4 regions of the Viridibacillus sp. FSL R5-0888 genome follow, and region 4 is predicted to be linked to each of the others. Evidence: riboswitches for the same ligand, from Rfam matches in the RefSeq annotation. Region 4 holds a riboswitch; each other region holds the start of a gene.
The links. A riboswitch is a leader RNA that binds a small molecule or an ion and turns the genes downstream of it on or off. The one in region 4 is predicted to bind S-adenosylmethionine.
Positions count from the first base shown of each region.

Region 1: linked by a shared signal. The riboswitch ahead of metK (methionine adenosyltransferase) and the one ahead of MKY02_RS02230 (bifunctional homocysteine S-methyltransferase/methylenetetrahydrofolate reductase) in region 4 are both predicted to bind S-adenosylmethionine.
Region 2: linked by a shared signal. The riboswitch ahead of MKY02_RS19535 (methionine ABC transporter ATP-binding protein) and the one ahead of MKY02_RS02230 (bifunctional homocysteine S-methyltransferase/methylenetetrahydrofolate reductase) in region 4 are both predicted to bind S-adenosylmethionine.
Region 3: linked by a shared signal. The riboswitch ahead of MKY02_RS16890 (VOC family protein) and the one ahead of MKY02_RS02230 (bifunctional homocysteine S-methyltransferase/methylenetetrahydrofolate reductase) in region 4 are both predicted to bind S-adenosylmethionine.

Region 1 is NZ_JBBPAU010000001.1:898,889-904,806, reverse strand. Features, by position in the region: gene MKY02_RS04530 (LLM class flavin-dependent oxidoreductase) at 1-187, opposite strand, end outside; gene MKY02_RS04525 (alanine/glycine:cation symporter family protein) at 419-1,873, opposite strand; gene MKY02_RS04520 (alpha/beta hydrolase) at 2,083-2,880, opposite strand; gene MKY02_RS04515 (gamma carbonic anhydrase) at 3,002-3,514, shown strand; gene metK (methionine adenosyltransferase) at 3,687-4,883, opposite strand; SAM riboswitch class I at 5,147-5,265, opposite strand; gene pckA (phosphoenolpyruvate carboxykinase (ATP)) at 5,468-5,918, shown strand, end outside.
Region 2 is NZ_JBBPAU010000001.1:3,942,619-3,948,536, reverse strand. Features, by position in the region: gene MKY02_RS19545 (pyridoxal phosphate-dependent aminotransferase) at 1-660, opposite strand, end outside; gene MKY02_RS19540 (carbon-nitrogen family hydrolase) at 841-1,629, shown strand; SAM riboswitch class I at 1,709-1,814, shown strand; gene MKY02_RS19535 (methionine ABC transporter ATP-binding protein) at 1,933-2,946, shown strand; gene MKY02_RS19530 (methionine ABC transporter permease) at 2,936-3,607, shown strand; gene MKY02_RS19525 (MetQ/NlpA family ABC transporter substrate-binding protein) at 3,623-4,441, shown strand; gene MKY02_RS19520 (Y-family DNA polymerase) at 5,019-5,918, shown strand, end outside.
Region 3 is NZ_JBBPAU010000001.1:3,367,649-3,373,566, reverse strand. Features, by position in the region: gene carB (carbamoyl-phosphate synthase large subunit) at 1-294, shown strand, start outside; gene MKY02_RS16910 (dihydroorotate dehydrogenase electron transfer subunit) at 291-1,067, shown strand; gene MKY02_RS16905 (dihydroorotate dehydrogenase) at 1,064-1,975, shown strand; gene pyrF (orotidine-5'-phosphate decarboxylase) at 1,976-2,686, shown strand; gene pyrE (orotate phosphoribosyltransferase) at 2,686-3,318, shown strand; SAM riboswitch class I at 3,512-3,621, shown strand; gene MKY02_RS16890 (VOC family protein) at 3,730-4,659, shown strand; gene MKY02_RS16885 (Rqc2 family fibronectin-binding protein) at 4,987-5,918, opposite strand, start outside.
Region 4 is NZ_JBBPAU010000001.1:433,905-439,822, reverse strand. Features, by position in the region: gene MKY02_RS02230 (bifunctional homocysteine S-methyltransferase/methylenetetrahydrofolate reductase) at 1-1,168, opposite strand, end outside; SAM riboswitch class I at 1,242-1,348, opposite strand; gene MKY02_RS02225 (class A sortase) at 1,522-2,184, opposite strand; gene MKY02_RS02220 (protoporphyrinogen oxidase) at 2,343-3,731, opposite strand; gene MKY02_RS02215 (Na+/H+ antiporter) at 3,994-5,918, shown strand, end outside.

The DNA.
Region 1 (5,918 bases), 460 kb from region 4:
GAGATATTAATATTTCAGGCGATGAACCCGCTAAAGTTGTTGTATCATGATGTTCTGAAACCCAGAATCTTGAATATCCCCATTCTTCAGCCTTTTGCGCTAAAACAGTTGTTTGTCGCAATGCCTCGACAGCATTGGAACCTTCAGAAATGGGTGACTGGTCTAATATACTTAATCGAATGTCCAAAAAATCGCCTCCTAGCTAAAGATTACCGAATCTTATAAAATAACACCAATAAAAAGTACTAAGGGCATTTGAGGTACCTTTAGTGCTTTTTATTGTATGTAAACCTAAAAAAGCGCCTCTTAAGTCGTTGTCAGACTAAGAGACGCTCTACTATATTATAAAACTTTGACATTTTTATATGCATACATAATTTCATTATCGGACAAATCGAGTCAGATATCAGTTAAACTCTTATTTTCTTTCTTTATTTCTTTGTTCCCAAAACTCAGCATTTTTAATACCTAATTTAACGGGATCAAATTGAGGATCGATTCCCTGCTTTTTCTGCTCTTCATAATCTTTTAATGCTATTATAGACGGTTTCACCAAGAACAATAGTGCTATGATATTGACCCAAACCATTAGACCAAGACCAATGTCACCTAAAACCCAAGCTAAATCCGATGTTCGAACGGCACCATAGAAAGTAGTAGCAAGAATAATAATTTGCACGATGCGTATGCCGACTTTCTGCCGCTTCCCTTCAAACATATAAGCAATATTCGTTTCAGCAATGTAATAATAAGCCATTGTCGTTGTAAAAGCAAAGAAGAATAATGCAATGGCAACAAAGCCCGAGCCTACTCCAGCACCAGGGAATGCACTATCTACAGCTGCTTGCGTATAGGCTGTCCCTGCGATAACCCCTGGGGCATTTTCAACTAAATATTCACCTTTACCATCATCTAATTGGACATTATACATACCTGAGAATAGAATCATAAATGCTGTTGCAGTACAAACTAAAAATACAGCTAAGTATACAGAAGCCGTCTGTACTAGACCTTGTTTTACTGGGTGAGATATTTCAGCAGCAGCAGCTGGGTGAGGCCCTGTACCTTGTCCAGCTTCACTTGCATAAACACCACGTTTTACTCCCCATGCTATTGCAGCACCTATCATCCCACCAAAAGTAGAATCTAGACCAAACGCACTTCGAATTATTAAAGAAAGTACTTCAGGTACCTTCTCAATATTAATAACAATAATAATGGCTGCAACAAGAAGATACCCTAGTGCCATAAACGGTACGATAAAAGAAGCTACTGAAGCTATACGTTTTACGCCACCTAAAATAATAGCACCCAAAATAACACAAACGACTAAACCTGAAATCCAGTGTTCTATACCAAATGCAGTATACATCGAGTCAGCAATAGCATTTGACTGCACAGTTGGTTGTAAAAATGACATTGCTACAACTGCTGCTACCGCAAAAATCATTCCTAACCAACGCTTCCCTGTACTTTTCTCTATATAAAATGCAGGACCACCACGATAAACACCATTTCTTTTCTCTTTATATATTTGTGCTAAAGTTGATTCTACATAAGCGGTTGCAGATCCGATGAAGGCTATTACCCACATCCAGAAAATTGCACCCGGTCCACCAAATGCAATTGCAGTAGCAGTACCTGCAATATTCCCTGTCCCAACACGACCAGATAGTGCCATGGATAGTGCTTGAAAAGATGATACACCTGCTTCAGATTCTTTCCCACTGAAGATTTGTTTAAACATGTCTTTCAATAAACGGACTTGTACACCTTTTGTTAATATAGTAAATAATAATCCGACAAGTAGAATACCGTAGATCATCCACGGTCCCCATAAAATTTCATAAACACTGGTAATAATGGCTTCCATCTATTGTCCCCCATTGATCATAATAAGTTATTCCATGAATAATATATATTGCCAGTTTCTAATAAAGGAAAATTCATTCTATCGAAATAGCAATTGTTATGTATTATATATCAAAACAATAAAGTTTGGAATATCCCTTATGTGTTATATGACAATTGAAATCGGTTACAAATAAAAAAAGACGGAATTTTGTAAAATTCCGTCAAAATTTAAATGATGTATCCAACTGATTTTAATGTATTAAAGATAAAGCTCTCCATATAAGCATAAATATCTTCGCGTTCAGGTTCTTGGAACAAATCATGATAACAGGCTTTCCATTCCTTATACTGATACTCTGATAAACTTTGTTGAGAAAGCCATTTTTTACCATACGATACATCCGCTATTTTATCGTTGCCACCAGTCATTAATAAAATCGGGATATTTGGAAATACCGTTTGTTGTGATATTCCCTTCATGAAACCATGAAGTTCACGATACCAATTGACAGTTATGACATCATTATAGTAAATATCATCTTTTTCCTCTTTATAAAATTCATAGCTTCTCGTTAAGTGTTTAATATTGATTTCGTGATTGATTTTCAGATTGCCTGTCAGTTTACTTAGACCTGTTAAAGCATTTGATAACTTTGATGGTTGGTGTTTTAAATGCATCCAAGGTGATGTTATTATAATACCTGTACATTCGTATTTGAATTTTTCAACAACATGGATCCCTAATATAGCTCCTAAACCATGTCCCACAACAAATACAGGTAAGTTATATGTTAAAGCTGCTTGCATAAGTTGTTTAACAAATGTTTCGTAACTTTTAAACTCTTCACTATGCACACGTTTATGTCTACTCTCTTCACCATGTCCAGGTAAATCTCCTGAAATAACATGAATACCAGATGTTCTTAAATTTTCGATTAACCATGCATAACGACGATGATGTTCGTATGCACTATGTATAATTACAGCGACAGCTCTTGCTTGGCCATCCGTTTCCCATTTCCACATTACTATCTCACCTCATAAATTCCTACGTATATATTAACGTATTCTGACGATTTCAGTTCCATTCATAGCTTCCTTTTGTTACGATAATAATACATAATAACTTGAAATGAGGCGTTTTTCGATGATTTATCCATTTAGAGACAAAAAACCATCTATTGACCCATCCGTTTTTATCGGTGATAACGTAATTATCACTGGCGATGTTACTATTGGACCTGATTCATCTATTTTTTACAATACAGTTATTCGCGGAGATGTTTCACCTACGATTATCGGACGCAAAGTAAATATCCAAGATTTATGTTGTTTACATCAAAGTCCTGCATATCCACTTATTTTAGAAGACGATGTGACAATTGGACATCAAGTAACATTACATAGCTGTACTATAAAAAGAGGCGCTCTTGTAGGAATGGCTTCAATTATCCTAGATGGTGCTGAGATTGGCGAAGGTGCATTTATAGGTGCCGGTAGTCTCGTTTCGCAAGGTAAGAAAATTCCTCCAAACACATTAGCATTTGGACGCCCTGCAAAAGTTATTAGAGAGTTAACAGAGGAAGATAAAAAAGATATGGACCGTATTGTCAACGAGTATTACGAAAAAGGACAATATTATAAATCACTTCAAAAATAATTCAATCAAGATGCCTGAGTATCGTTTTTCAAACGAATTCTCAGGTTTTTTTAATCTCTTGCTATGAGTTTCTTCTATAATATAATAAAAAACATCCCGAACTACAATTGATTACTTAATAATCAACATGTAACTCGGGATATTTTATGTTATTGTAATTTTTCAGATTGAATTAAAGTCCAGCTTTTTCTTTTAAAACGGCAGCTTTATCTGTAGCTTCCCAAGGAACATTCAAATCTGTACGGCCGAAGTGACCATAAGCAGCTGTTTGTTTGTAGATAGGGCGACGTAAATCAAGCATTTTAATGATTCCAGCTGGGCGTAAATCAAATAATTCACGAACCCATTCAACTAAATTTGTTTCTTTTACTTTACCAGTACCGAAAGTATCGATTGCAATTGAAACCGGTTGTGCAACACCAATTGCATAAGCCAGTTGTACTTCACAACGCTCAGCAAGTTCAGCTGCTACGATATTTTTTGCAACATAACGCGCTGCATAAGCTGCAGAACGGTCAACCTTAGTCGCATCCTTACCAGAGAAAGCACCGCCACCATGACGAGCATATCCACCATAAGTATCTACAATAATTTTGCGTCCCGTTAAGCCTGCATCACCTTTTGGTCCACCTATTACAAAACGACCTGTTGGGTTGATGAAGTATTTTGTTTTCTCGTCTAGTAATTCAGTAGGTACAACTGGAGCAATTACACGTGCTTGTAAATCCTCTTTAATTTGCTCTAACGTTACTTCTGGATCATGTTGAGTTGAAATAACAATTGTATCCACACGAACTGGATGATTATTTTCATCATATTCGATTGTTACTTGTGTTTTACCATCTGGACGTAAATAAGGTAACTCGTTTGTTTTACGAACTTCAGTTAAACGTCTTGCTAATTTATGTGCCAAGCTAATAGGTAGAGGCATTAACTCAGGTGTCTCGTTACATGCATATCCAAACATTAAACCTTGGTCACCTGCACCAATTGCTTCAATATCTTCATCTGTCATTGAACCTTCGCGTGCTTCAAGTGCTTGGTCAACGCCCAATGCGATATCAGCTGATTGCTCACCGATTGCTGTTAAAACAGCTACGTTTTCGCCATCAAAGCCATATTTACCACGTGTATAACCGATTTCCATTACCGTTTCACGAACGATTTTAGGAATATCAACATAAGTTGATGTTGTAATTTCTCCTGCTACTAATACAAGACCAGTTGTAACTGTAGTTTCACACGCTACACGTGCATTCGGGTCTTTTGAAACGATTTCATCTAAAATGGCATCCGAAATTTGATCACAAATTTTATCTGGATGTCCTTCTGTTACACTCTCAGATGTAAACAGTCGACGGTTTGTCATTTGGTTTCCTCCTATTATCTGCGAGATTGCCTCGGAAATGATACGGTACTCATTACCCATGTTAGTTCTTTCCAGTAGGATTGAACGCCAAGCCGTTGCTGCCTTTAACACGAGGATTCTAGAAAGTGCCACTATATATAAATAGAACCGCATAAATTACACATACTTATAAAAAATTTAGGAATTGGTCTATTTTAAATAAAAAAACCCTTCCCCCCATTATTACTAATGAGTGGAAGGGAATAATTCATAAGCACCTTTCACTCTTATCGTTCAAGGATCAAATCCTTGCATCAGATTGAGCACCAGCGCATCACATAAAATCACAATGCAGGTTGCCGGGTTTCATAGGGCCTGACCCTCCACCAGCTCGGGATAAGAGTATCCGTTCAATTTCTCATATTAGAACATTATACCTTAGTTGTCAACACCTTTTTTATTTCTAAAAAAAAGTACAACTTTCATGAAAATTAAATGGTAATTAGTATAGATTATTTAACTAAATGTGTTATACTAATTTCCGAAATGAATTATAAATCCCCTCTAATACGAGGAATAATATAAAAAGGATGGTACGTAAAACGATGAATTCAGTAGAGATTACGAATGAACTGAAGGAATTATTGAAAGGTGATAATATTCTGGAACAACTTTCAGTACCACAATTAACAGAAAAAGCTACTTCACGCGGTGAGGCAATCCTAACTGTTGATGGTGCTGTAAGGGCAGTCACAGGAAAATATACAGGTCGTTCTCCTAAAGATAAATATATGGTTGAAGAAGATAGTTCGAAAGACAAAATTGATTGGGGTAAAGTAAACAGACCAATTTCGTCAGATATCTTCGACTCATTATACACTAAAGTAGTAAACTACTTAAAAGAAAAAGAAGAATTGTTTGTATTTAAAGGTTTTGCAGGTGCAGACCCATCATCTCGTTTAGCTATTCGTGTAGTAAATGAATACGCTTGGCATAACTTATTTGCACACCAATTATTCATTCGTCCTACTGAAGAGGAGTTAGAAACTCATGAAG
Region 2 (5,918 bases), 3.5 Mb from region 4:
AAAGCTCACTGGTTTTTCACTATCAAATCCAATTGCTCCATATGCAAAGTCATGCATTACTGCAATATCGTGATCTTTCGCAAACTGCACAGTTTCATCGAAAAATGATAAATTAGCAACAGCACCAGTTGGGTTGTTTGGGTAATTTAAATACATTAATTTCGCACGAGCTTTTACCTCATCTGACACAGTTGTGTAATCAGGTAGGAAGTTGTTTTCCGCTAGTAATGGAAGTGTATCGAACTTGACATCCGCTAGTGCTACGCCTGACCAATAGTCCGGATAACCAGGGTCTGGGAGTAGCATTGAATCACCAGGGTTCATAATAGCTAAAGGTAATTCAACTACACCAATTTTTGTGCCGAAAAGTATGGCTACTTCCGTATCTGTATCAATTTCAACGCCGTATTCTCGCGCATAAAATTCAGCAATGGCTTCCTTGAATTCTGGCAAGCCACGGAATGGAGAGTATTTATGAGTTTGCGGATTAATAACAGCTTCCTGCATAGCTTTTATAATATGAGGAGGCGTTGGTTGGTCTGGATTTCCTTGGCCTAAATTGATGACATCTCTACCTTCCGCAACTGCGGCACCTACTTTTTGTACTAAAGTTGCGAAAAACTGCTTCGGCAACTGTTGTAATCTCGTTGAAAATTCCATCTTCGAACAAACCCCCTTGAATTATTTTCTTTAATAACTTGTTATCCACAAAATCTTTCTTATAAAAACGCTATACACAACAACTACTTTGTGGATAAAATAGACGTATGTATAAAATAGTCGCAATAATAAGAGAAATATTATAACCTTTTTAAGAAAATGTCTACAGGTGGTGGAGTTATGAAAATTGCATGTATACAATTAAATGTTGCCTTCGGGGACATCGAAAAAAATTTTACAAACGTCGAAAAGTTTATCAGGGAGGCCGCTGATAAGGGGGCGGAACTCGCAATTCTTCCCGAAATGTGGAATTCTAGCTATGCTTTAGAGAAATTAGAAGACCTTGCAGATCCGAACGGGGAACGCACAAAGAATTTTCTACAAAAGCTTTCAGAAGAATTACAAATTCATATTGTTGGTGGCTCGGTATCAACGAAAAAAGATGGTAAATTCTATAATACGATGTACGTATATAACAACAAAGGGGAGCTTGTCAGCGAATATGATAAAGCGCATCTTTTCCGTCTAATGGACGAGCATTTGTATTTATCAGCTGGCGATAAGCAAAATAACTTTGAACTGGGTGATATTCCAGCAGCTGGTGTTATCTGCTACGATATTCGTTTTCCAGAGTGGTTACGTCTTCATGCATTGAACGGAGCGAAAGTAATTTTCGTTTCTGCACAATGGCCAACGCCACGTATTGATCATTGGAAAACGTTATTACAAGCACGTGCAATTGAAAGCCAGTGTTTTGTTATTGCAGTAAATAGAATTAGCCATAAAAAACAAAATTTCAACGGTCAATCGATGGTTATTGAACCTTGGGGTGAAGTGTTATGGACTGGTGGAGAAGATGAAGAAATGGCGATTATCGATGTCGATTTCTCTATAGTGGATGAAATTCGCCAACGAATCCCGGTATATGATGATCGTCGTCCTGAATTATATAAAGATATTTTGAAATAATTCAAAGTTTCAAAAAAGTGTTTGACATCTACATTATTTCACAGTAATATTTAGTTCATAACTTACAAACGAATATTGAATTTTATCTAGAGAGACCGAGGGATAGGCCCTATGACGTCCGGCAACCCCCTGCCAAAGGGAAGGTGCCAATTCCTACAGAATGAGTACATTCTGGAAGATAAATCGCCAATTTACACTTACGATGCTTCTTTCAGATAACCGAAAGAAGCGTTTTTTAATACAGCAAATTCCAAGTATTTCTATAGAAGTTACATAATTTAAACAGATTTGAGGGGATACAATATGCTCGAGATTCAGAATCTTACAAAAGTATATAAAACCAAGAAGGGTACGGTAACGGGTGTAGACAACGTATCGTTGACAATCGATGAAGGTGAAGTTTTCGGTATTGTTGGCTATTCTGGCGCAGGAAAAAGCTCGCTTCTACGTTGTATCAATTTATTAGAGCGACCAACAAGTGGCAGTATCGTAGTAAATGGTCAAGATTTAACAAAATTAAAAGGTGAACAACTTCGTAAAGCGCGTTTGAAAATCGGAATGATATTCCAACATTTTTACTTAATCAGTCAAAAAACGGTTGGCGAAAATATTGAATTTGCTTTAAAAGCAGCGGCTACACCACCGAAGCTGATTAATGCTCGTGTAAAAGAATTGCTTGAAATGGTAGGTTTATCTGAGAAAATAGACGTTTACCCAGCACAATTAAGTGGTGGTCAAAAGCAACGTGTCGGCATTGCCCGCGCACTTGCAAATAATCCATCCGTACTACTTTGTGATGAAGCGACATCAGCACTTGACCCAAAAACAACGGTTTCCATTTTACGCTTACTAAAAAAGATCAATCGTGAGCTAAATATTACAATCATCCTTATCACGCACGAAATGGATGTTGTGAAAGAAATTTGTGATCGAATGGTTATTATGCAAGAAGGAAGAGTCATTGAAGAAGGGGCAGTTTACGACGTTTTTGCAAATCCGGTTGAGCCATTAACACAAGAATTTATTAGCAGCGTTGTATCATTTGAACTGCCACCAACGATTCTTAAAGGTGTGACAGGGGAAATTGTGAAAGTACTATTCAAAGGAGATGTAGCTGGAGAGGGCGTCATTTCAGATATGATTCAAAACTTTGAAGTACGTGGTAATTTCTTGCACGGCACAATTGAATATATTCAAGAAAAACCTCTTGGCATTTTCTTAATGGAGCTACAAGGTCAACCGGATAATGTAGGGAGAGCTATTTCTTATATGGAAGGACGCGGTGCGTTTGTGGAGGTGATTAACAATGCTATTTGATTTCGAGCACTTTATTAGTATGCTTCCAGACATTTGGAAAGCATTTGGTGAAACGTTACTGATGATTGGTATTTCACTTAGCATTTCACTAATTATTGGTTTACCACTTGGAATTATACTATTTGTTACAAGCAAAGGTTTATTTTTACGTAATCGTTTTTTTAACGGAATTTTAGGGTTTATCGTCAATCTAGTTCGTTCCGTTCCGTATATCATTCTATTAGTAGCGTTGTTCCCGCTAACAAAAATACTGGTTGGAGATACAATTGGTCCCGTAGCGGCAAGTGTTTCATTATCTGTAGCAGCCATTCCGTTCTTTGCGAGACTTGTAGAAACGTCTATGCGTGAAGTTGATAAAGGTGTCATCGAGGCATCAATAGCTGTCGGTGCAACACCGTGGATGATTATACGAGATGTGCTATTACCTGAAGCGAAATCGGGTATTATCCAAGGTGTGACAATGACGATTATTAGTTTAGTCGCATATTCCGCAATGGCTGGTATTGTCGGCGGCGGTGGAATTGGCGACCTAGCTATTCGCTTTGGTTACTACCGCTATGACAACACAATTATGATTGCGACAGTTGTCATTTTAATTGTTATTGTCCAAATTATTCAACTTTCAGGCGATGCCATTTCAAAAGCAATTGATAAACGATAAAGGGGAGATTTGAAAATGAAAAAGTTTTTACTAGCAGCGTTATTATTCGTATTAGCAACAGTTTTAGTTGCATGTGGTAACAAAGATGAAAGCAAACCAAAAGATTCAAAAGACATTAAAATTGGCGCAACTGCAGGGCCGTATAGTGACATGTTAAATAAAGCAATCATCCCGCAATTAGAGAAAAAAGGGTATAAAGTAAAAACAGTTGAATTCAGTGACTACGTACAACCAAACAAAGCATTAGATTCTGGTGATATTGATGCAAACCTTTTCCAACATTCAATTTATCTTGAAAACTTTAATGAACAAAATAAAATGAAATTAACTGGTCTAATTAACGTACCAACTGCACCAATGGGCTTCTTTGCAAAAGATTTTAAATCAATTGATGGTATTAAAGACGGCGCAAAAGTAGCAATTGCTAATGATCCATCAAATGCGGCACGTACATTATTAGCGTTACAAGAACAAGGTCTTATCAAAATTGACCCGAACATCGAAGAACTAAAAGCATCTGAAAAAGACGTTGTTGAAAATCCTAAAAACTTAGTGTTCCAACCAATAGAAGCGGCGGGGCTGCCTCGTGCAATCGATAGCGCTGACCTTGTTGGTGTCCCAGGAAACTTTGCACTTGCGGCGGGACTGAATCTACAAGATGCACTCTTCTTAGAAAACATGCCTGATAAATTCCGTAATGTTATTGCGGTTAAGGAAGAAAACAAAGATTCACAACTAGCAAAAGATATACTAGAAATCGTTAAATCGGAAGAATTTGAAAAAATCATCGATGAAGAATTTAAAGGTTTCGGCAAACCTGACTGGATGAAGTAAATGTTGAAGCGGTCCGCCTAGACTCGACAAGCGCTGGAACCTTCGAATTGAAAACGTACTTTCAGTTTTCAACCGAGAAGGTGGAAGTGACCTCGAGAGTCTGACCGCTGAAGCTGGATATCTCGAGTAAATGTTGAAGCGGTCCGCCTAGACTCGACAAGCGCTGGAACCTTCGAATTGAAAACGTACTTTCAGTTTTCAACCGAGAAGGTGGAAGTGACCTCGAGAGTCTGACCGCTGAAGCTGGATATCTCGAGTAAATGCTGAAGCGGTCCCCTAGACTCGACAAGCGCTGGAACCTTCGAATTGAAAACGTACTTTCAGTTTTCAACCGAGAAGGTGGAAGTGATCTCGAGAGTCTGACTGCTGAAGCTGGATATCTCGAGTAAATGTTTCGAGCATTTTTCTAAAGAGACTACTGCACACTTTTAAGTGTGCAGTAGTCTCTTTTTATTATGAAGTCCTCCTGGTAAAACTTATACTCACTACTCATTCACAATACCTGATATTCCCACTTGCCATCTCACTCATCTCAATTTAAAATAAGAACAAACGTTCTCTATTGGAGGATAGGTGTATGTACGAAAACATGCCAAGGCGATCAATTATGTGTATCGATATGCGTTGCTTCTATGCGAGTTGTATTGCAACATTGGAGCATTTAGATGTGATGAAAACGCCGATTGCGGTAGTTGGTAACTTCAATCAAAAGGGAAGTATCGTGCTAGCGGCATCGCCGATGATGAAAAAACGTTTCCAAGTAAAAACGGGCACACGCCTCTATGAAATTCCGAAGCATCCGGATATTCGCCTATTTGAACCTAAAATGGACTTCTTCATCCGCGTTTCAATGGAAATTACACGCTTACTCAACAGTTATGTCCCAAAGGAAGCTATCCATATTTATAGTGTTGACGAAAGTTTCGTTGATTTAACAGGAACAGAAAAATTATGGGGACCAGTTGAACAAACCGCGAAGAAGATACAACGAGATATTTACAATCAGTTTGGAATTCCAAGTGCCGTCGGCATGGGGCCTAATATGTTGTTATCAAAGCTAGCGCTTGATTTAGAAGCGAAAAAAACGGGCTTTGCTAAATGGGTATATGAAGATGTGGAAGAAAAGTTATGGCCTACATCACCACTCTCTAAGATGTGGGGTATTGGGTGTCGGACAGAACGCACGCTTAATCATATGGGGATTTTTTCAGTAGGAGATTTAGCGAAAGCAGATTTAAAAACACTAGAAGCTCGTTTTGGTATTATGGGTAATCAGCTTTATCATCATGCGTGGGGAATTGATCTTTCTGAGCTCGGTTCACCGATAATTGAAGGGCAAATCAGTTATGGTAAAGGACAAATTTTAATGCGCGATTATAACAAAAAAGAAGAAGTGCTTGCAGTTGTTTTAGAGATGTGTGAAGACATCGCAAGGCGTGCGCGTGAAGCATTTAAAGTAGGGCGTACCATTTCACTA
Region 3 (5,918 bases), 2.9 Mb from region 4:
GGTACTGCAAAAGCAATTGAAGAAGCAGGTATAAAAGCGAGTGTTGTTGATAAAATCGGATCAAATGGTCCTACTTTACTAGACGTTATCCAAAATGGCGGTGCTCAATTAATCGTCAATACACTAACAAAAGGAAAACAACCTGCACGTGACGGTTTCCGTATCCGCCGTGAATCAGTAGAAAATGGGGTTCCATGCTTAACATCTCTTGATACTGCAGAGGCGATGCTTCGAGTAATCGAATCTATGACCTTTACAGCTGAAGAAATGCCTAAGCAGGAGGTGCGAGGATGATTCACCAAGAACGTATGCAAGTTGTACGCCAACAGCAAATTGCTGAGGATATTTTTGAGCTGACTTTAACAGGTCAGCTTGTCCTAGATATGAAACAACCGGGTCAATTCGTCCATGTACGTGTAACGGATACATTTGAACCTTTACTAAGAAGACCGATTAGCATCGCATCAATTGATCATGAACTATTGCAGTTCACAATGATTTACCGAGCAGAAGGTCGTGGTACTACAATCTTATCGGCAAAACGACCAGGTGAAGAAGTGGATGTACTTGGCCCGCTAGGACACGGTTTCCCTGTAGAAGAAGTAGAACCAGGGCAAACAGCACTATTAGTTGGTGGTGGTATTGGAGTTCCTCCTTTGTATCAGCTATCAAAAGAATTGCATGCAAAGGGAGTACGTACGATTCACGTATTAGGATTCCAATCTGAAAACAACGTCTTTTACGAAAAGGAATTTTCTAATTTAGACGACACATACATCGTAACAGTAGATGGTAGTCAAGGAACAAAAGGATTTGTCACAGACTTATTAAAAGAAACAGCACCTAAATTTGATGTTTTTTATAGCTGTGGACCAACTCCGATGCTAGGGGCATTAGAGCAAACTTATCCTGATAAAAAAGGATTCCTTTCCTTTGAAGAACGTATGGGCTGCGGCATCGGAGCTTGCTATGCTTGCGTATGTAATACAACAGATGCAACAGAAAAAGAATACTTGAAGATCTGTTCTGACGGTCCAGTCTTCCCAAGAGGAGTTGTGAAGCTATGAATAGATTACAAGTCGAATTACCAGGCTTATCATTAAAAAATCCAATTATCCCAGCTTCGGGCTGCTTCGGATTTGGACAAGAATATGCACAGCTTTATGATCTATCAAAGCTAGGTGCAATAATGATAAAAGCTACAACATTAGAAACACGCTCAGGTAACCCAACGCCACGTGTTGCTGAAACAGCGGCGGGTATGTTAAATGCCATTGGCTTACAAAATCCAGGTTTAGAGCATGTTTTATCACATGAACTTCCATGGTTAGAAAAATATGATGTGCCGATTATTGCTAATGTGGCTGGAACAGAAACTGCCGATTATGTAGCAGTAGCAGAGGCTATTTCAAAAGCACCAAATGTACATGCATTAGAGTTGAATATTTCATGTCCAAATGTTAAATGTGGTGGTATTCAATTCGGTACAGATCCGAAATCAGCAAGTGACTTAACGGCAGCAGTAAAAGCGGTATCAGATGTACCTGTATATGTAAAATTATCACCAAATGTAACGAATATTTCTGAAATCGCAAAAGCTGTAGAAGCAGGCGGAGCAGACGGTATTACGATGATTAATACATTAATCGGTATGCGTTTGCATCCGAGAACAGGAAAACCGATTATTGCTAACGGTACTGGAGGGTTATCAGGTCCAGCTGTTAAACCGGTAGCAATTCGTATGGTCCATGAAGTAAGCAGAAACGTTAATATTCCGATCATTGGAATGGGAGGAGTTGCAACTGCAGAGGATGTTATCGACTTCCTATCTGTAGGGGCAAGTGCTGTAGCAGTAGGTACTGCAAACTTTGTGGATCCATTCGTCTGCCCAAATATTATAGAAGCATTACCACAAAAGCTAGATGAATTAGGTTATAACAAATTAACAGATGTAATTGGAAGGAGCCACCGCTAAATGAATAATAAGCCTATTATCGCGTTAGATTTTCCAGATGAACAGAAAGTAATGACATTTCTTTCTCAGTTCAATGAGCCACTATTTGTGAAGGTGGGTCTTGAGCTTTATTTACAAGCAGGGCCAGACATTATACGCAAAATTAAAGCACAAGGTCACGACATTTTTTTAGATTTAAAACTGCATGATATTCCAAATACGGTGAAATCAGCGATGAAGGGCTTAGCAAAACTTGGTGTGGACCTAGTCAATGTCCATGCTGCAGGCGGTTCAAATATGATGGCGGCTGCTCTTGAAGGATTAAAAGAGGGAACTGAGGAAGGTAATAAGCGACCAGTTTTAATTGCAGTAACTCAGTTAACCTCGACGACTGAAGAGGAAATGCAAAACGAGCAACAAATCAATTTATCTTTAGATCAATCAGTAATGCATTATGCCAAACTTGCACAATCAGCTGGTTTAGATGGTGTTGTCTGCTCTGTACTTGAAGCAAAAGCAATCAGCGAAGTATGTGGAGAAAGCTTCCTAAAAGTAACACCAGGTATACGTATGGTTGGTGGTGTTGCACATGATCAAAAACGCGTTGCTACACCTGATTTTGCACGCGAAGAAGGCTCGACGCAAATCGTTGTAGGTCGTGCTATTACACAAGCAGAAAATCCAGTTGAAGCGTACCATGCTGTACAGCAATTATGGGGAGGACAACAATAATGACAATTCAAAAAGAAGTAGCACAAGGTATGTTAGAAGTAGGAGCAGTAGAGCTAAGTCCGAATGATCCATTTACTTGGGCATCAGGTATTAAATCACCAATCTACTGTGATACACGTTTAACAATTTCTTTTCCAAAAGTACGTACAACAATCGCAAACGGCCTTGCAGCGCTTATTAAAGAAAATTTCCCGGAAACAGATGTAGTAGCTGGTACAGCAACAGCGGGAATACCACATGCAGCATGGGTAAGCGACATTTTAGACTTACCTATGGTATATGTACGTTCAAAACCAAAAGACCATGGTCGTGGTAACCAAACAGAAGGAAAGCTTTCTGAAGGTCAAAAAGTAGTTGTAGTAGAAGATATTATTTCGACAGGTGGTTCTAGCATTACAGCAGTAGAAGCACTTCGTCGTGAAGGCGCTGAAGTACTTGGTGTCGTTTCAGTATATTCATATAAATTACCACGTGCTGAACAGGCTTTTGCGGAAGTGGGTGTTCCTTACTATTGCCTATCAAACTTTGAAGCATTAGTTGAAGCAGCAAAAGAATCAGGTGCTATTAATGAATCAGACATTCCAGGTTTACTACAATGGCATGCTGATTTAAAAGCCGGGAACTTAAAATAATAATACAAATATAGGTGCTTTTAAACTAGCAAGAGAAAAGAAATTATCTCTTGCTAGTTTTTTTATTGTGCAAAATGCTACTTTATAAAGAATCATTTTAAATGAAGAAAATAATTGTATATATGTTGCTTAATTATGGAAATTGTTTTAAAATCAATTAAACCAATAAGTTAACTAGGGATATTAAGTGGATTTCTTTACTTGAGAAACTGAAGGAAATGGCCCACTTAAGTTTCAGCAACACCTAATTTTTAGGAAGGAGCTAACTTCAACATGATTGCGTGCAATTATGAGAGATAAGAGTTGAATTAGCCCCCCTCAACTCTCTTTCTAGAAGATGTAGAAAGAGAGTTTTTTAATAGAAGTCGTTTATTCCATAATTGGTAAATAACAAAGAGAGAGGTTATAAAGATGGTACAAAGAATTGATGGGAAACAAGGTAAATTTGTATTGGATGCTGCAACACAAGTTGGAAGTGTCATTTTAAAAGTAAAAGATTTGGAACGTCAAATTGCATTTTACGAAAATGTAGTTGGTCTTGTCGTTTTAGAAAAAAGTACACAACATGCTAAATTTGGTGGTAAAGGCAGTAACAACGTTATTTTTGAATTAGAAAAAACCGCGGAAAAATTACAACCCGCTAAAAGTACGGGTTTATTCCATACAGCTTTTTTATTACCAAGTAGAGAAGCGTTTGCAACGAAATTTTTCGAAATTCTACGTAATAAGGAAACGATAGATAGTCCGATAGAGCAATCTTCACGTTTCCCGCACTTTGAACGCTATATTCCAATTGCTAGGTTAGATAGTGCGAGTGATCACGGTTATAGTGAGGCGTTTTATATATATGATATTGAAGGAAATGGTATAGAAATATATGCGGATCGTCATCGTGAAGATTGGGATAAGTATCCTGGTGGAAGTAATCCTCTTAATTTCAAAGAGTTAGCTCCATTAGCTGATTTTGAAACAGATGGGAAATTACCAGCTGAAACAATAATTGGTCATGTTCATTTGCGAATAGCAAATATAGAGGAATCCGTAGATTTCTATATAAATAAATTAGGTTTTGAAAAACAGATGATTATTGATACAGCATTTTTTATTTCAGTAGGGGGCTATCATCACCATCTTGCGGGAAATGTATGGTCGGGTGAAGGACTTCAAAAGGCAGCTGAAAATGAATCAGGATTGAAAGAAGTACGTTTTAAATTACCAACAACAGAAAGTTATGAGACAGCAAAAAATTATATTAAACAACAAATACAAATTCAAGATTTAGGGGATGAGTTTGTTGTAGAAGATCCAAGTGGAAATCGTATGGTTTTTGAAATTGCATAAAACAAAAAATCGAATCGTTATAAAAGGTAACAAAATGAAATTTAGTTGTTGTATTTTTTAACATCACTACTAAAATTATTGAAGTATGATTAGACTTAGTAGAAAATTTATCGCATGCCCAAATGCTTGTAGCAAAGTCCTACCTTTATATAGAAAGTTATTTATAATGATCCAAATATAAGTAAAAACAACGATTGAAAAAGCTAAATTAGATAATGTGAAAATAGGATTTGGTACAATGGAGAAGTGATTAAGGCAGTGCAGTAAATAGTAAAAGGAGTCGCGTTTGAAAAATGTGCGACTCCTTTTAAGTGTTCTTAAATCTTATTATTTTAATTTCATGATTAATTCTTCATCGGGTGTTACATACAATGTCTTTTGCTCGAAGTAAATAACAAAACCAGGTTTAGAACCATTTGGTTTTTTTACTTGACGTACCTCTGTGTAATCGACAGGTACGGACGACGATTCACGTGCTTTACTGAAATAGGCTGATAAAGTTGCCGCTTCTAGTAAAGTTTGTTCATCTGGTTCAGAAGAGTGAATAACGACATGTGATCCTGGGATATCCTTTGTATGCAACCAAATTTCAGATTTACGTGCGATTTTAAATGTTAAATAATCATTTTGTTTATTGTTTTTGCCAACTGAAATGTCAATACCAGTGGAAGATTTGAATTTTTCTGGAGTTGGTTTAGTTGGTTTTTTACGTCGTTTTGAAGCACGTAATTTCAAGTAGCCTTGTTCAGCTAACTCTTCACGAATTTCTTCTATATCAGCTGGAGCAGCTTGTTGTACTTGTTGCGATAGCATTTCAAAGTAGGCTAAATCTCCTTGCGTTTTATTGAGTTGCTCTTGCACCATGATAAGTGCGTTTTTCGCCTTGTTGTACTTAGTATAGTAGCTCTGTGCATTTTCAACAGGTGTTTTCCGTTCGCTAATAGGGATCGTGATTTCTTCACTGTCCCCACTATAATAATTAACAACAGTAACTTCCTTTTGCCCTTTTTCAAATGCGTACAAGTTGGCCATTAATAACTCACCGAATAATTGGAATTGGTCTAAATTGTTTGCTCGATCCAAATCCTTTTGGAGTTTTTTTAACTTTAATTTAAGTTTGCTAATTTCATTTTGTAACCAGCGTTCTAAATCACCAGCTTGTTGTTTAACGCGGTCTCTCTCAGCTCTTGCAAAGAATACGCGATCCAGTAGACTGCTAAGGTTTGAGTAGCTTGTATGCTCACCTTCTAGATGTGTTA
Region 4 (5,918 bases):
GATCACGACAAGTAATATGAGCAAGGGAACGAATATTATTTTGCATTTTCAAAATTGAGCCCATTGCCATGTTACTAATACGAGGGGATGCCAATGAATTATCAGCCATAGTGACAGCATCAACACCTGTTTCATTGAGTATTTGCGCCCCCTCTATAAAGGCAGTGGTATCAAGGTGGCGAGGTGTATCGAGTTCTACAATGATTGTACGTTCCTTTTTCGCCTTTTCGTGAAGTGGCTCATGCTGATCAGGAGTCGCTTCTTTAATCTCGATTACTTTTTTCTTCTTTACAATTTTATTTTCAATTGGTGGTAGGTCAGCAATACGTTTTTTTACAGCTTCTATATGCTTCGGTGTCGTACCACAACATCCTCCAATTAATCGAACACCTTGGTCACGTAGTAAAACACCAGCACGGCCAAAATAATCAGCCTCTGATTCGTAAACAATTTTGCCATCTTCTACATCTAGCAAACTAGCATTTGGATATGCAGATAAGAATGCCTTGGATGGCAATTCTACATCCTCAAACGCTTGGATTGTATGGTGAGGGCCTAAACGGCAATTTACTCCAACAATATCTGCACCCAAAGCTTCTAATTGGTGCAATGCATCATTTAATAATAAGCCATTTTGTAAAATACCTGGTTCATGCATTGATACTTGCGAGATGATTGGTACATCAGTCAATTTTCTCAAATGTTGCACTACAGATGAAAGTTCCTCAAAATCATAGTACGTCTCTAGTAATAAACCATCCGGATTACCTGCTAATAGATACCCCGCTTGCTCATCTAATGCAGCTATGATTTCAGCTAGTGTCGCTTCACTTTTACGAATACCGCGAATACCACCAATTGTCCCTAAGACAAATTGGCCTCCTGGTGCTGCAGCATGTTTTGCAATGGCGATTGCCGATTCATTAAACTCCTTTACAGAGCTCTCTAAACCATAACGTTCTAATTTAATGGCATTCGCTGTATACGTATTAGTCTGAATAATGTCAGCGCCTGATTTTATATATTGTTGGTGTATATTTTCAATCACTTCAGGCTTGGTAATGTTTAATTCCTCATAACAATAATCAATTCCGTAAGAATATAATAAAGTGCCCATCGCACCGTCAGCTGTTAACACTTGTGTTTGCAATTTTTCAAGTAATCCCATTAAAATCCCTTCCTTTCTACATAAAAAAGCCTTCTTATGGATAAGAAGGCTTGACGATTACGATGTTCGCTCCTTCTTATCTTTTCGGACAATCTGTAAATCCGCTGGAGTTAGCACCTGACCAGATGGCTGGTTGCTGAAGCTTCAAAGGGCCAGTCCCTCAGCTTCTCTTGATAAGAAATATATATTTAATTGTTAGAATAATTAAAAGAATCATAACCCTAGAAAAGAATATCGTCAAGAGCGTTTTTAGAATTATAGCAAAACTCTGTATTATAAGTATATTTTAGCTACAAAACAAAAAAGATGAGTTTTGGCAATTACTTGTTGAAACAACAATCATTTCTTCATGACTATTTATTTGCAAAAATTTTATTAGCTGATGTCTTATCATAACTTTTTATTTCAACCAATTCACCTTGAATAATCAGTCGCTTAGAACCATCATAATTACATGTAACGAGCGTTATCATTTTTTCATTTGAATCATTTATGACATCAATTTGCTCCGGTTGTACAATATGCATTTTATCAATTTTATATTCATAGATTTTTTTAAAGTCGGTTACATAAACTTGCATACCTTCCTCCGCATTAGTAAGAGGACTAAAGAGTGCCTTCCCATTATTCATATTATGACCCGCTAAGGCATAATTAGCTTTTCCCATCTTTTGTTCACGTTTCATCGTACCAGCACCAATTGCTAAGTTTGTATTCGATACACCATATAAAATAGGTAATCGCATATTCACTTGAGGTACACTAATAGCTCCAATGGCATTTAGTTTTTTTTGATTGAATTGTGCCTTTACAACATCTTTGACATTTAAATCATCCACTTGCTGAAAATCAAATGACGCATCTAGATTCTTCATTGCTGACGCTATGTCTTGTTGCTCAATCGTTGCCTTCGACATATTCGAAATGAAATATCCCATAATAGGCTGATAGAAAATAAAAACTAAACCAATTACTAGCAAGAAAATGCCTAATATCAAACTTCCCTTTTTCCGCATGTTATCCACCTTCTTTTCTCATTCATTTTAATAGTAACAATTCACTTAGCACTTTCAAGCAGTTTGACATAACGTTAAAATTATTAAAATTACCCCAAAAAGAAAGAGCTAATGAAATTGGTATCCCTTAGCTCTTTTCTACCTACCTTGATTGTTTTTTAATGTATTTTTGCTAGAATTGATTCTGCTGTTTCTTTCCCGTTCTTAATACAAGGGCCAATACCTACACCGTAATAAGAACAACCTGCAAGTAATACATTTTCATATGCAGTGGCCATTTTAGTTGATAAAGCTTCTACTGTTTTTCCATGACCAAGATGGTAAACTGGCATTAAATCATTCCACTTTGTCACTTCTACAACAGTAGGCTCTGCTTCTATATTCAAGCTTTTTGCAATATCCTCTAAAGCAATTTCAGTTAATTCCTCTTTACTTGAATGCTTCATTTCTTCAAAATCTGGGTTTGAGTTTTTATAAAATAAACGCACAAGTAATTTGCCGTCTTTTGAAGTATGACTCCATTTACGACTTGTCCATGTACAAGCATTACATTTGACATCACTGTTTTCAGAAACGATAAAACCTGTACCGTCTGCAGGTAATTGGCTATCGGGAATATTAAAACCTAAATACATCGTAATTAGTGAGGCATTGCTAAAATCGTTGAAGTCCTCGTCCAAATTCGGATCTTTTAATAGTTTTTGAGTTACATCATGTGGTGTTGTTAACACGATAAAATCAGCTTCAATTGCTTCGTGATTATCAAATGTCAATTTATATTTGTCGCCGCTTTTTTCGATATGATTTGTTGAAACGCCTTTTAGAATTGTAACGTCTGCTAACTTCTCTTCAAAACGGGTAAATAAAGAAGATAATCCATTTTTAAAGGATATGAATTTTTTATTTGCCGCTTTTTGAAATTCTTCTTTATGTGCGCCAAACCCTTTAATAATACTTCCGTACTGCTCTTTATACTCGAGTAAATACGGTAATGTTGAAGCCATTGTCAGCGTGTCTAACTTCCCTGAATAGACCCCTGATAACACTGGAGCGATTTGTTTTTCAACAAGCTCTTTTCCTAAGAAATGCTCTAAGAAAGAACCGATTGAGCTATTCTTTGTGAAATGCTCATTAGGCATTTCTAAATCTTTTAACGCCTCTTTTTTTCCTTCTGCTGAAACTAATGAGCTACTTTCAAGGGACTCTACACTTGTAGGAATGCCAAAAACGCTGTCTGCTGGAATCGCGTGCAATGTATTATTTGTGTAAATATACGAAATTCCTGTACCATTATATACAAGATCATCTTGTAACCCTAAGTCTTCTACTAATGGCATAACACTAGAATGACGTGCAACAATCGAATCTGCACCCGTCTCCAAAATAAAGCCATCTTTTTCTACTGAGTGCATTTTACCACCTAAGTAGTCATTCTTTTCAATCAATACTAAATCTATATCTAAGCCTTTGTCCTCTTTTTCCTTTTGTAAATAATGCATAGTAGTAAGACCTGTTATACCGCCACCAACTACAACAACTGTTTTCAATATATTCACTCCTCACAACGGATTCTGTTTTATTTTAATTGGTTGTTTGTAGTTCTAGTATAAACTTTCATTTTCGAAACTGTCATGATATCCATCACAAATTCACGCACTTATTTGCGAACGTTTACACCTTTGTCAAATTTAACGTGGCCTTTTCATAAATATTCTTGAAAGTTTCTTTATACAGTACATTTATTTCTGAAAAAGGGTAATGAATAAATACTTACTTTTCTATCGATACTTTTTTTGAAGGGAGTTTATTATGGATTTATTAATTACAATCCTATTACTATTAGTTTGCCTGTTATTATCAAATGTAATTGGACATTATATTCCATTTATACCTACAGCACTAATCCAAATAGCACTTGGCGTTCTATTAGCTATATTCGCTAATGAAATGACGCTTCAGCTTGAATCTGAATGGTTTTTATTACTTTTTGTTGCCCCACTTTTGTATAATGACGGACGCAATTTCCCTAGAGAAGAACTGTGGAAAATGCGCACACCTATTCTTGGGAATGCCATTATATTAGTCCTTCTAACGACGCTCGGCGGTGGTTACTTTATCCATTGGCTAATTCCTGATATACCTCTAGCTGCTGCATTTGCACTTGCAGCCATTTTATCACCAACAGATCCTGTAGCAGTAAACGGTATTGCAAAGCGTATTCAAATACCCGAGAAGATTTTAAACCTCGTTCGTGGTGAATCACTTATTAATGATGCCTCTGGTTTAGTTGCTTTCAAATTCGCCGTGGCAGCTGTTGTGACAGGGTACTTTTCAATTAAGGAAGCTTTTTTCGAGTTTACTTATACATTTTTGGCTGGGGCTATACTTGGTCTAATTTTAGGTATCATCATTACGCAACTGCGCTTTACACTTCGAAAAAAAGGCATCCATGATGTCGTTTTTCATTCATTATTACAGCTTTTAACACCTTTTATCATTTATTTCATTGCAGAGGATGTCTTTCATGCATCAGGGGTCATTGCAGTCGTTGTAGGTGGAATTGTGCATGCACTTGTAAAAGATCATACTGAGACTTTAATTGCTGAAGAACAAATAATTACAGAAAACACTTGGTCCATCGTGCTGTTCATTTTAAACGGAGTCGTATTCCTGTTACTTGGATTAAACATTCCGTTGTCGATGACAGAAACGTTAGAGAATCCATCCATGAATAACTGGCAAATTATCGGTTACTCTATTGCAATTGGTTTTGTTATTTTAGGTATTCGTTTCATTTGGTCATATGCTTTTTCTCACTATGAATATAAAAAAGACGCAATTCAAGAAATAGAAAGGCCTAGTCTGAAGGCGAGTTTGCTGACTAGCTTAACAGGCGTTCGTGGCGCTGTAACGATGGCCGGTGTTTTATCACTTCCTTTACTAGTTGATAACGGAGATTTGTTTCCAGAGCGTTCGCTGATTTTGTTTTTAGCATCTAGTGTTATTTTATTTACATTGCTAATTGCTACAATTTTCTTACCTCTTTTAATTGATGAAGAAGAAGTTTTAGAAATACGAGAAGGAAAGCTCACTTTTAATGAAGCCAAAAAACGCTTACTGCTTGCTTCAGTCCGTAAAATAAATACAGTGATGACTGAAGAAAACCAAACTGTAGCTTTTGAATTAATAGACGAAGCAAAAATGATGTTCAATCAAATCGATGTAGAGCTCAACGCAGAAAAATTAGCTTCTAAAGAACGCAAGCATCAAATAAAAAAACTACGTTTAATTGGGTTAAAAGCAGAAAAGGACTATATAGAAAAGAATCAAAAGGACCAAAACTTAGATCCGGATATATACTCTGCATGCCAAGCTGCTTTTAAAGAACGCGAAAAGAATATTAGTAATCCAAATCGCCCAAAAGTAATCACTATTCTCTATAGAATTTTACTTCACTGGAAAACTACTCGAAAAAGATACAGTTTAAATAAGGATAAACGGATTGAATATTTCCGCCAAAAGAAAGAGTTACGTATGCACGCTTTAGGAGCAGGCATTGATGCTCTAGAACAATATGCAAAATCAGAAGAAAACCCTGATCTTGCTAATTCTATTATTTACGAATATCGCAGAATTATGGATAGGATGAAGCAATCCGTCACTCGAAATTCTGAACGCCGCGATGAAATAAAAGAGGAATTACGCGCTCTTTTAATTGAAACTGAACGTTTGGA